Linked DNA regions of Rhodopseudomonas palustris. The protein of the gene in region 2 interacts with the protein of the main gene of each other region in a pairwise test. Links are inferred from orthologs where the notes say so. Each region holds a gene or a part of one and is shown on either strand. Other genes may lie near its edges.

Region 1 (3,899 bases), 1.6 Mb from region 2 along the record:
CTGTCCTGATAATTGACGCCGTCGCCGAGCATGATCGGAATGGCGTGATTGCGCTGGTCGGTGCCGTCGGGCCTACGGAAGGCATCGAACACCTTCTTGCGCTCGGCCCTCGCCTCCGCGCCCGGCTTTGCCAACATCTCGATCGTCGCCGGGTCCGACAGATCGCCGATGTCGTTCCACGCCGCGCCGAGGAACGAGGCTGCGGCAACCCACTGCATCGTGCCGGCACGGCGCAGGATCGGCAGCACGTCGCGGCGGAACGACACTTTGTCGGCCGGCGGCTTGATCTGACCGAGCGCGACCATCGCTTCGTGCGCGGCGTCGTACAGGGTCACGATAGGCTCGAGCTGCGGCGCAAATTTCGGCCCGCAGCACACCACCCAGGCTGGATCGCAATCGAGCTTTTGGCCGTCGACGGTGACGGTCGCCTTGACCCAGCCGTCGGCCCAATCGTCGTGCCAGCCGTCATTGTTGGTGAAATCGCGCACCGGATTCTGCGGCAGCGCGGTGCGCGACACGCCGTCCGCAGCAAATACCAGCAGGCGTCCCTTGTCGTCGGTGCGCAGATGGCCGAGCGAGACGTCGAGCGTCTGCCAGAACCGGCCCTTCATCCGATACTTGTCGTCACCGCCCTTGGGGTTGGTCGAGGCGCCGGCGATCTCCAGCTTGCCGGCGTCGATGCACAGCATCGCTTCGCGCTTGTCGGCGGCGATGAAGGCGTTGCGCTGCGCGCCGGGGACGCCAGGCGCGCTGTCGCCGCGATCCATCGCGTTGATGAAGCCGTACCAGGCCGCCTTGGTATTGGCGACGTGCACGCTCCAGGTCACGCCGTCGGCGGCATCGAGTTCGCGCACCACCCGGCCCTGGTCGTCGTAGCCGAACAGGCGGAAGCGCTGCACCTGTTTCTTGATCCGTCCCTGCTTGTCCTTGAAGCCGCCTTCGGGCTCGTCGAGCAGGCCCGGCACCTCCGGTGCCAGAAACCAGTCCTCGGCATTGCCGACGCGGGAGAAGCCGATCGCCGGAAAGATCGCGACCTTGGCGATCTTCGCCCCTTTCCGCGCCGCCGGTTCGGCGTGCAGGGAAGAGATTGCCGCCTTCGCCAGCAGCGGTCCACCGAGACCGACGGCTGCAGCTCCAAGCAGAAAATCGCGGCGCTTCATGGTGATCCTCCCCTGATCGTTTCACCCTTGGAGAGGTATTCACTTGCCGCCCCTTAAAGCGCACTTAATTCGCAGACGCAAATACCGCGCGGTAGCGTACCGCGCGCTCTGCACTTCTGACGGAATGTAAAGTTTGAATCAGATCCGATGGAACTCAGCCGTCGATCGAGGCCGGCTTCAGCTCCACGGACTCGCCGCAGCCGCACGCTGAGATCTGGTTCGGGTTGTTGAACACGAACTGCGCCTGCATCCTGTCGGCCTTGTAGTCCATCTCGGTACCAAGCAGGAACAACACCGCCTTCGGATCGACCAGGATCTTCACGCCCTTGTCTTCGATGACTTCGTCGTTCGGCTTGATATCGTGAGCGTACTCGACCGTGTAGGACTGCCCGGCGCAGCCGCCATTCTTGATCCCGACGCGCAGGCCGAGAATCTCGCTGTCGGCGCGGCCCATCAGTTCCTTGACGCGACCGGCCGCCGCGTCGGTGAGGCGCATCACTTGAGGCCGAGGACGTGCCGTAGCCATGGTGTTTCCCACTCCTGTTGCCGGGCCTGCCCGGAGACGTTCGCCGCTTCACCGGCGACCAGCCGGACCTTCAGATAGTTACGCAACCGCCACTTCGAAAGGTGCTACCACCTCGCGGTAGGATCGGGCCTAATGAATCGGCCAGACACCCGGCGTCACAAGTTCCAACAGATGGCGATCCGGATCACGGAAATAGATACTCGACCCGCCGCGCGGCCACTCCGTGCGTCCTTCGATCTCCACGCCATGCTCCGTCAGGCGCGCTTCCCATTCGCCGAGCCGGTCGCGATCGACCGACAGTCCGATGTGGACAGGTCCGCTGCCATCATGCGGCGGGATCGTGCCACCCGGCAGATGGACCGTCTCCAGCGTGCTGCCCCGCTTGAACAGCAGCAGCACGTTGCGGCTGCCCACGTCGAAAGCACAAAACCGCTGATCGCTCGTCATCGGACTCAGCAGCAGGACGTCCTGGTAGAAGCTTCGGGCGCGATCGAGGTCGTCGACATACAGCGCCGTTTCGATCACTCCGTTCAGACGCAGACCCAATCCGTCCTCACCACATATTCAGCACGAGCCGGGCTTCGTCGCTCATCCGCTCCGGCGTCCACGGCGGCTCCCAGACAATGTTGACGTTGACCACGCCGACACCGGGCACCGAGGCCACCGCGTTCTCGACCATGGTCGGCAGCTCGGCGGCCGCCGGACAGTTCGGCGTCGTCAGCGTCATGTCGAGGTCGACGGTGCGGTCGTCCTTGATCTCGACTTTGTAGATTAGTCCGAGTTCGTAAATGTCGGCGGGGATTTCCGGGTCGAACACAGTCTTCAGCGCGGCCACGATCTCAGTGCCGAGCCGCTCGGTCTCCTCCGGCGGCAGCGCCGAAACGGTCTGCATGTTGGCTTTGGCTTCGATCGTATCGGTCATGCGAACAGATCCCGCGCCTTGATCAGCGCACTGACGAGTTGGTCCACTTCCTCACGGGTATTATACATGCCGAACGACGCACGGCACGTTGCAGTGACTTGGAACCGCTCCAGCAACGGCATCACGCAATGGGTGCCGGCCCGGACCGCGATGCCCTGCCGGTCGATCACCGTGGCGACGTCGTGCGGGTGCGCGCCCTTCATTTCGAAGGAAATCACCGGGCCTTTGCCCTTGGCGCTGCCGATGATCCGCAGTGCGTTGATCTCGCGGAGCCGATCCTCGGCATAGGTCAAAAGATCGTGTTCATGCGCGGCGATCCGCTCCTTGCCGATCGAATTGACGTAATCGATCGCCGCGCCGAGTCCGACCGCCTCGACGATCGCCGGCGTGCCGGCCTCGAATCGATGCGGCGGATCGCCGTAGGTCACCCAATCCTGCGCAACCTCGCGGATCATCTCGCCGCCGCCGTTGAAGGGCCGCATCTTGGCGAGCACATCGTACTTGCCATACAGCGCGCCGATCCCGGTCGGGCCGTAGATCTTGTGGCCGGTCATCACATAGAAGTCGCAGTCGATGTCCTGGACATCGATCGCGAGATGCACCGCCGCCTGGCTGCCGTCGACCAGCACCGGAATGCCGCGGGCATGGGCGATCCTAACGACGTCCTTGACCGGAACGACCGTGCCGAGCGCGTTCGACATCTGGGTGATCGCAACCAGCTTGGTCTTGGCGGCCAGCAGCTTCTCGAACTCGTCGAGCAGGAAGTTGCCTTCATCATCGACCGGCGCCCACTTGATCACCGCGCCCTGGCGCTCGCGCAGGAAGTGCCACGGCACGATGTTGGAATGGTGCTCCATGATCGAGAGCACGATCTCGTCGCCCTCGCCGATGTTCGGCGCGCCCCACGACGACGCCACCAGGTTGATCGCCTCGGTGGCGTTGCGGGTGAAGATGATTTCTTCGGGCCGCTTGGCGTTGAGCAGATGCTGCACGCGCGTGCGCCCGCCCTCATAGGCCTCGGTGGCGGCGTTCGCGAGATAGTGCAGGCCGCGATGCACGTTGGCGTATTCGCTCTCATACGCCTGCGTCATCCGCGTCAGCACTTGACGCGGCTTCTGCGCCGAGGCGGCGTTGTCGAGATACACCAGCTTCTTGCCGTAGACCTCCAGCGACAGCGCCGGAAAGTCCTCGCGGACGAGGTCGACGTCGTAGCTGCCGTTGCTGACCGCCGGATGCGTACTCATCGCCTAGCCTCCAACCAGCGCACCGCAGCGGCGGTCACCAGCTCACG
Region 2 (5,065 bases):
CCGGCCGAGGCGCCGGCCAGGATCAAGCCGGGCTGGCGGCGCGGCGAGAAGCGGCCGAGCGCGAACATGATCGAGGCCCCGATCTGCACCGTCGGCCCCTCGCGGCCGACCGAGGCGCCGGCCAGCAGACCGAACAGCGTCAGCAGAAATTTGCCGATCGCGATCCGCAGTGACACCAGCCTGGCTCGCGCCGTCTGATCGGTGAGGCGGCGCGCGGCGATCGCCTGCGGAATGCCGCTGCCCTGCGCGTTCTGGAAGAAGCGATTGGTGAGGTACACCGACAGCAGAAAGCCGAGCGGCGTCACCAGCAGCGGCAGGTAGCGCGAGTGGCCGAGCAGGCCAGCGAACAGCAGTTGCGCCCAGTCGGCGAGCTGCGCCAGCGCCGCCGCCGCAGCGCCCACCACGACGCCGCCGAGCAGAAAGATCGCCCGCCGCCGCGACCGCGTCGACGCGATGATCAGGATGCGCTTGTGGCGGTGGGACAGAGCAAACTTCATCGCCGTGATCAGCAGCTCAGGCAGGCTTGAATGAGACGTCTTTCTTGACGCGCATCGCTCGAGCGAGTCCAGCGCGAACCGGCGTCACTTTGACGTGACCTGCGCGGGCACGCCCCAAATACAAAAGAGCGCGCCTGAACGGACGCGCTCTTTCGAAAATCGAACAAGCCGGCGTTCTCAGTTCACGCCGAGCTTCTTCTGCAGATTGGTCGACGAGGTCGTGTACTGGAACACGACACGCTTGTCCGGGTAGACGTACTTGACGGCCTTCTGCGCCATCAGCGCACCCTCGTGGAAGCCCGACAGGATCAGCTTCAGCTTGCCCGGATAGGTGTTGATGTCGCCGATCGCGAAGATGCCGGGGACGTTGGTTTCGAACGTGCCGGTGTCGACCGGGATCAGGTTGTTCTCGAGCTCGAGGCCCCAGTTCGCCACCGGGCCGAGCTTCATGGTGAGACCGAAGAACGGCAGCATCGCGTCGCACGTGATCTGCGACACCGAGTTGTCGTTGAGCTTCACGGTCGCGCCCGAGAGCTGGCCGTTGTCGCCCTGCAGCTCGGTGATCTGGCCGATCTTGAGATCTAGCTTGCCGCTGGCGACGAGCTGGCGCATCTGCTCGACCGAATGCGGCGCGCCGCGGAATTCGTCGCGGCGGTGCACCAGCGTCATGCTCTTGGCGATCGGGTTGAGGTTCAGCGTCCAGTCGAGCGCGCTATCGCCGCCGCCGACGATCAGGATGTCCTTGCCGCGGAAGTCTTCCATCTTGCGCACTGCGTAGTGCACCGACTTGCCCTCGTAGGCTTCGACACCGGGCACCGGCGGACGCTTCGGCAGGAACGAGCCGCCGCCGGCCGCCACCACCAGCACGGTGCATTCGAACACGGTGCCGGCGTTGGTGGTGACGCGGAACCCGGGGTCGCCGATCTTCTCGACGTTCTCCACCATCTCGCTGAGATGGAAGGTCGGGTTGAACGGCTTGATCTGCTCCATCAGCGCTTCGGTGAGTCCGTGGCCGGTGATCATCGGTATGCCGGGAATGTCGTAGATCGGCTTCTCCGGATACAGCTCGGCGCACTGACCGCCGACCTTGTCGAGGATGTCGACGAGGTGAGTCTTGACGTCCAGCAGGCCCAGCTCGAACACGGCGAATAGTCCGCACGGACCCGCGCCAACAATCAGCACGTCGGTTTTGATCGTTTCGGTCATCTTGGTTTCTTTGTCGGTTGAAGATGTTCGGACGCGGGCGGTCCGGTCGCGGCCTGTCTAACCAAGCCCGGCGGGGGAGAAAAGCCATAAAAGACTATTGGTATCTTGTTCTAGCGCAAGATTTGCGTTCAATGGTTCTAAAAAGCCCGGAGAATGGCCCTTGACCGCACGATCTCGTGACCACGCGCTGCCGCAGCTCGCCGACTTCCCGTTCCGCCTCGCGGACAACGTCCGCTTCGCCGACCTCGATCCGAACAACCACGTCAACAACGCGGTTTACGCCAGTTATTTCGAGACCGGCCGGGTCACGCTGATGAAGGATCCGAACCACGGACTGATCCCGCCCGGACTATCCTGGGTGCTGGTCCGGCTCGACATTCACTTCCGCAGCGAACTGCACTGGCCGGGCAAGATCGAGCTCGGGCTCGGCCTGGTCAAACTGGGGCGCACCTCGACGCATTTCGATCAGGTGGTGTTCTCAGAAGGCGTCTGCGTCGCCTCGGCGCGCGCCGTCACCGTGCTGGTCGACGAGACCAGCCGCAAGCCGGCGCCGCTGACCGAACAGATCATCGCCAATCTGGCGCCGTGGTGGCGCCGCGGCATCGAACACGACTGATACTCGAGCGGTCCTACCTCGAATCGGATCGGGACCGCGCTTCGGCGTGCTCACAACGAAGACGCCGATCAATAAGAGAGCCGCCGCGCAGCAGTCCGCGCGACGGCTCTCTTATAGCAGATAGCTGAATTCAGGCCTGGCGTTCGGGCGTGGTGACGATCAGCCCGTCGAGCTCGTTCGAAACCTTGATCTGGCACGACAGCCGAGAATTCGGGCGGACATCGTAGCCGAAATCGAGCATGTCCTCTTCCATCGGGGACGGGCCGCCGACCTTCTCGCGCCAGGCTTCGTCGACATAGACGTGGCAGGTCGCGCAGGCGCAGGCGCCGCCGCATTCTGCCTCGACGCCGGGAATGGCGTTGCGGATCGCCGCTTCCATCACCGTCGCGCCTTCCTCGACTTCGACAGTGCGGGTTTCACCGGTGTGATCAACGAAGTGAATCTTGGCCATGATTGCTCGTCGGACGCTTTGCTCGTTTTATGAATTATGGACTGACGCGCCAGTCCTATAGCGTCTCGGCCGGCGTTCCGCCAGCCGTCGCGCCTTTCAAAAGCCGGGGCGGGACGGCTTGACGCGGTCGTCGATCGCGGCGCGGGCGTGGTCGACCGCAGCTTCCAGCACGGCGAGCGGTTCCGCGGCGTCCTCGCCGCGGCGCAGTGCATCTTCGACACCGGCGGCGGCGTCCGCCACTGCGAACGCGCCGATCGAGCGGGCCGAGCCTTTCAACGTGTGGGCGAGTGCCGCGGCATCGGCCGGCCACGACGCCAGCAGCGCCATCAGGCTGGCGGCCTGGGCGGTGAACAGCAACAGCACTTCACGCTCGAGCGCGGCGTCGCCGAGCGTCATCTTTTGGAGATGCGCGTCGTCGATCGGCTCGAAATCCGGAACCAGCGGCGGCGATGGCATCCATTCGATCCGTTCGACCTGTAGTGGCACGTCTCACCTCGGGACAGAATTGCGGTTTTCCACATCTGGGCAATCCAGGCCGGGAAGCGAACCACGAGTCTGGTTAACGCATTCTTGCCGGTGCAGGTGCACCGTTTTGGGACAACGTCGCGAATTTGCCGCTCTGATGTCGCTAAAATGCCACCGTTACCGTTCGGCCAGGTAGGATTTTTCCGTTCTCCGAAGGGCTTAGCCCCCGATGCCGTTAACGATGATTAAGAAAGTCTTAATCCGAACCATTTCATTCGCGGCATCCAGCCAATAGGATGTTTCAGGAAGTGGCGGACAAAAGCGCGGTGGGAATGGGGTTCAACTTCGCCGTGCTGGGGGAGCACCGAGGGGCCTGTCTGCGGTCTCCACTGAACCGACGTCCCCGGATGCGTAACAAGGGCGTAAATCAAGATGGCGAACAATCCCAAGAAGATCAAAGATCCGACCGAAGTCGCGCTGTCGGCGATTCAGGAAGCCCTGAATATCCCCGATGCGCCGCCGGCCGGTGACGATCAGGGCGACCGGCCCAAGGAAAGTGTGCCAGTTTCGGACACCGAGCCCAGCTTCTCCGATCTGCCCGAGCTGGCCGCCGAGCCTCGGATCGCGCCGCCGGCGCCGAGCTTCGAGCCGGCCGCCGAACGCAATTTCGCCAGCCGCCCCGCCAACGACGACCGCGAAACCATCGGCCAATTGCTGCAGTCGCTGCAAAAGGGCCGCACCACCCGCAACGTCTACACGATCGCGTCGATTTTCGCCGGCGTCTGGGTGTTCGGCGGCATCGTGCTGACCATCAGCTTCCTGCCGTCGCTGCAGGCCGTGATCGGCCAGGGCAGCGGCGGCGTGCTGGCGCTGGCCGGCCTGCTCGCGCTGTTTTTCGCCCCGGTGATGCTGTTCTATTTCCTCGCCAGCCTCGCCTGGCGCGGCCAGGAACTGCGGATGATCGCCCAGTCGATGGCGCAGGTCGCGATCCGGTTTTCCGAACCCGAAATCGCCGCCAGCGACTCGGTGGTGACCGTCGGTCAGGCGATCCGCCGCGAGGTCGCCGCGATGGGCGACGGCGTCGAGCGCGCGATCGCGCGTGCCAGCGAACTCGAAGCCCTGGTCGCCAACGAAGTGTCGGCGCTGGAGCGCGCCTATTCGGACAACGAAGTGCGCATTCGCGCGCTGCTGCAGGACATCGCGCATCAGCGCGACAATCTGGTCGGCCAGGCCGAGCAGGTCCGCAGCGCGATTTCCGGCGTGCAGATCGACCTGCGCCACGACATCGCGCTGATTTCGGACGCGATCGCCAGCCGCGTCGACGAAGTCGCCAAGAGCATCACCAGCGCGCTGGAAGAGCGCGGCGCCCACATCACCAGCGCGCTCGGCCACGCCGGTGACAACATGATTCTGGCGCTCGGCGAGCGCGGCGGCGAACTGCTCGACCGCCTCGAGGAGGCCAGTGCCGAGACCACCCGCGCGGTGCTCGACGCCAGCGAGCGGCTGACCACCAGCCTCAACTTCAAGACCGGCCACGTCCACGCCGAGTTCGTCGAACTCGCCGATCGCGTCCACGACATGATGAACGAGCGGCTCGACCGCATCACCACCGACTTCGAGCAGCGTTCGTCAACCATCATCGACGGCATCTCGGAGCGCACCGAGCAGGTGCAGGATTCTCTGAAGAACTCCGGCGACTCGCTGCTGCTCGAACTCGAGCTGCGCAGCACCGATCTGGTCAGCAAGATCGACGACGCCGGCCATCGCCTCGCCGACCAGATCCTGACCAGCGGCGACAAGGCGAGCGAAGCGCTCGACGTCACCGTCAAC

Evidence for each region.
Region 1: the proteins of FLL57_RS15205 (region 2) and FLL57_RS07955 interact in binary tests that used the Escherichia coli proteins (3 or more experiments, as listed by UniProt). The link is inferred for Rhodopseudomonas palustris from one-to-one orthologs.

The regions. Positions count from the first base shown.
Region 1 is NZ_CP041387.1:1,755,684-1,759,582, reverse strand. What follows is about bases 1-2,811. They hold FLL57_RS07955 (HesB/IscA family protein), read right to left. Parts: upstream 1,687-2,811; coding sequence 1,315-1,686; downstream 1-1,314. Other genes in these bases: FLL57_RS07940 (cysteine desulfurase), read right to left, coding at 2,605-2,811; FLL57_RS07945 (SUF system Fe-S cluster assembly protein), read right to left, coding at 2,240-2,608; FLL57_RS07950 (VOC family protein), read right to left, coding at 1,816-2,232; goxA (CTQ-dependent glycine oxidase GoxA), read right to left, coding at 1-1,160. In the rest of the region: more of FLL57_RS07940, read right to left, coding at 2,812-3,852; Fe-S cluster assembly protein SufD, read right to left, coding at 3,849-3,899. UniProt on the Escherichia coli protein: Is able to transfer iron-sulfur clusters to apo-ferredoxin. Multiple cycles of [2Fe2S] cluster formation and transfer are observed, suggesting that IscA acts catalytically.
Region 2 is NZ_CP041387.1:3,318,923-3,323,987, forward strand. Bases 1,111-3,997 are described here. They hold FLL57_RS15205 (2Fe-2S iron-sulfur cluster-binding protein), read right to left. Parts: upstream 2,771-3,997; coding sequence 2,450-2,770; downstream 1,111-2,449. Other genes in these bases: FLL57_RS15195 (NAD(P)/FAD-dependent oxidoreductase), read right to left, coding at 1,111-1,703; FLL57_RS15200 (acyl-CoA thioesterase), read left to right, coding at 1,864-2,319; FLL57_RS15210 (Hpt domain-containing protein), read right to left, coding at 2,867-3,226; FLL57_RS15215 (negative regulator of septation ring formation), read left to right, coding at 3,668-3,997. In the rest of the region: FLL57_RS15190 (chloride channel protein), read right to left, coding at 1-497; more of FLL57_RS15195, read right to left, coding at 675-1,110; more of FLL57_RS15215, read left to right, coding at 3,998-5,065. UniProt on the Escherichia coli protein: Ferredoxin are iron-sulfur proteins that transfer electrons in a wide variety of metabolic reactions. Although the function of this ferredoxin is unknown it is probable that it has a role as a cellular electron transfer protein.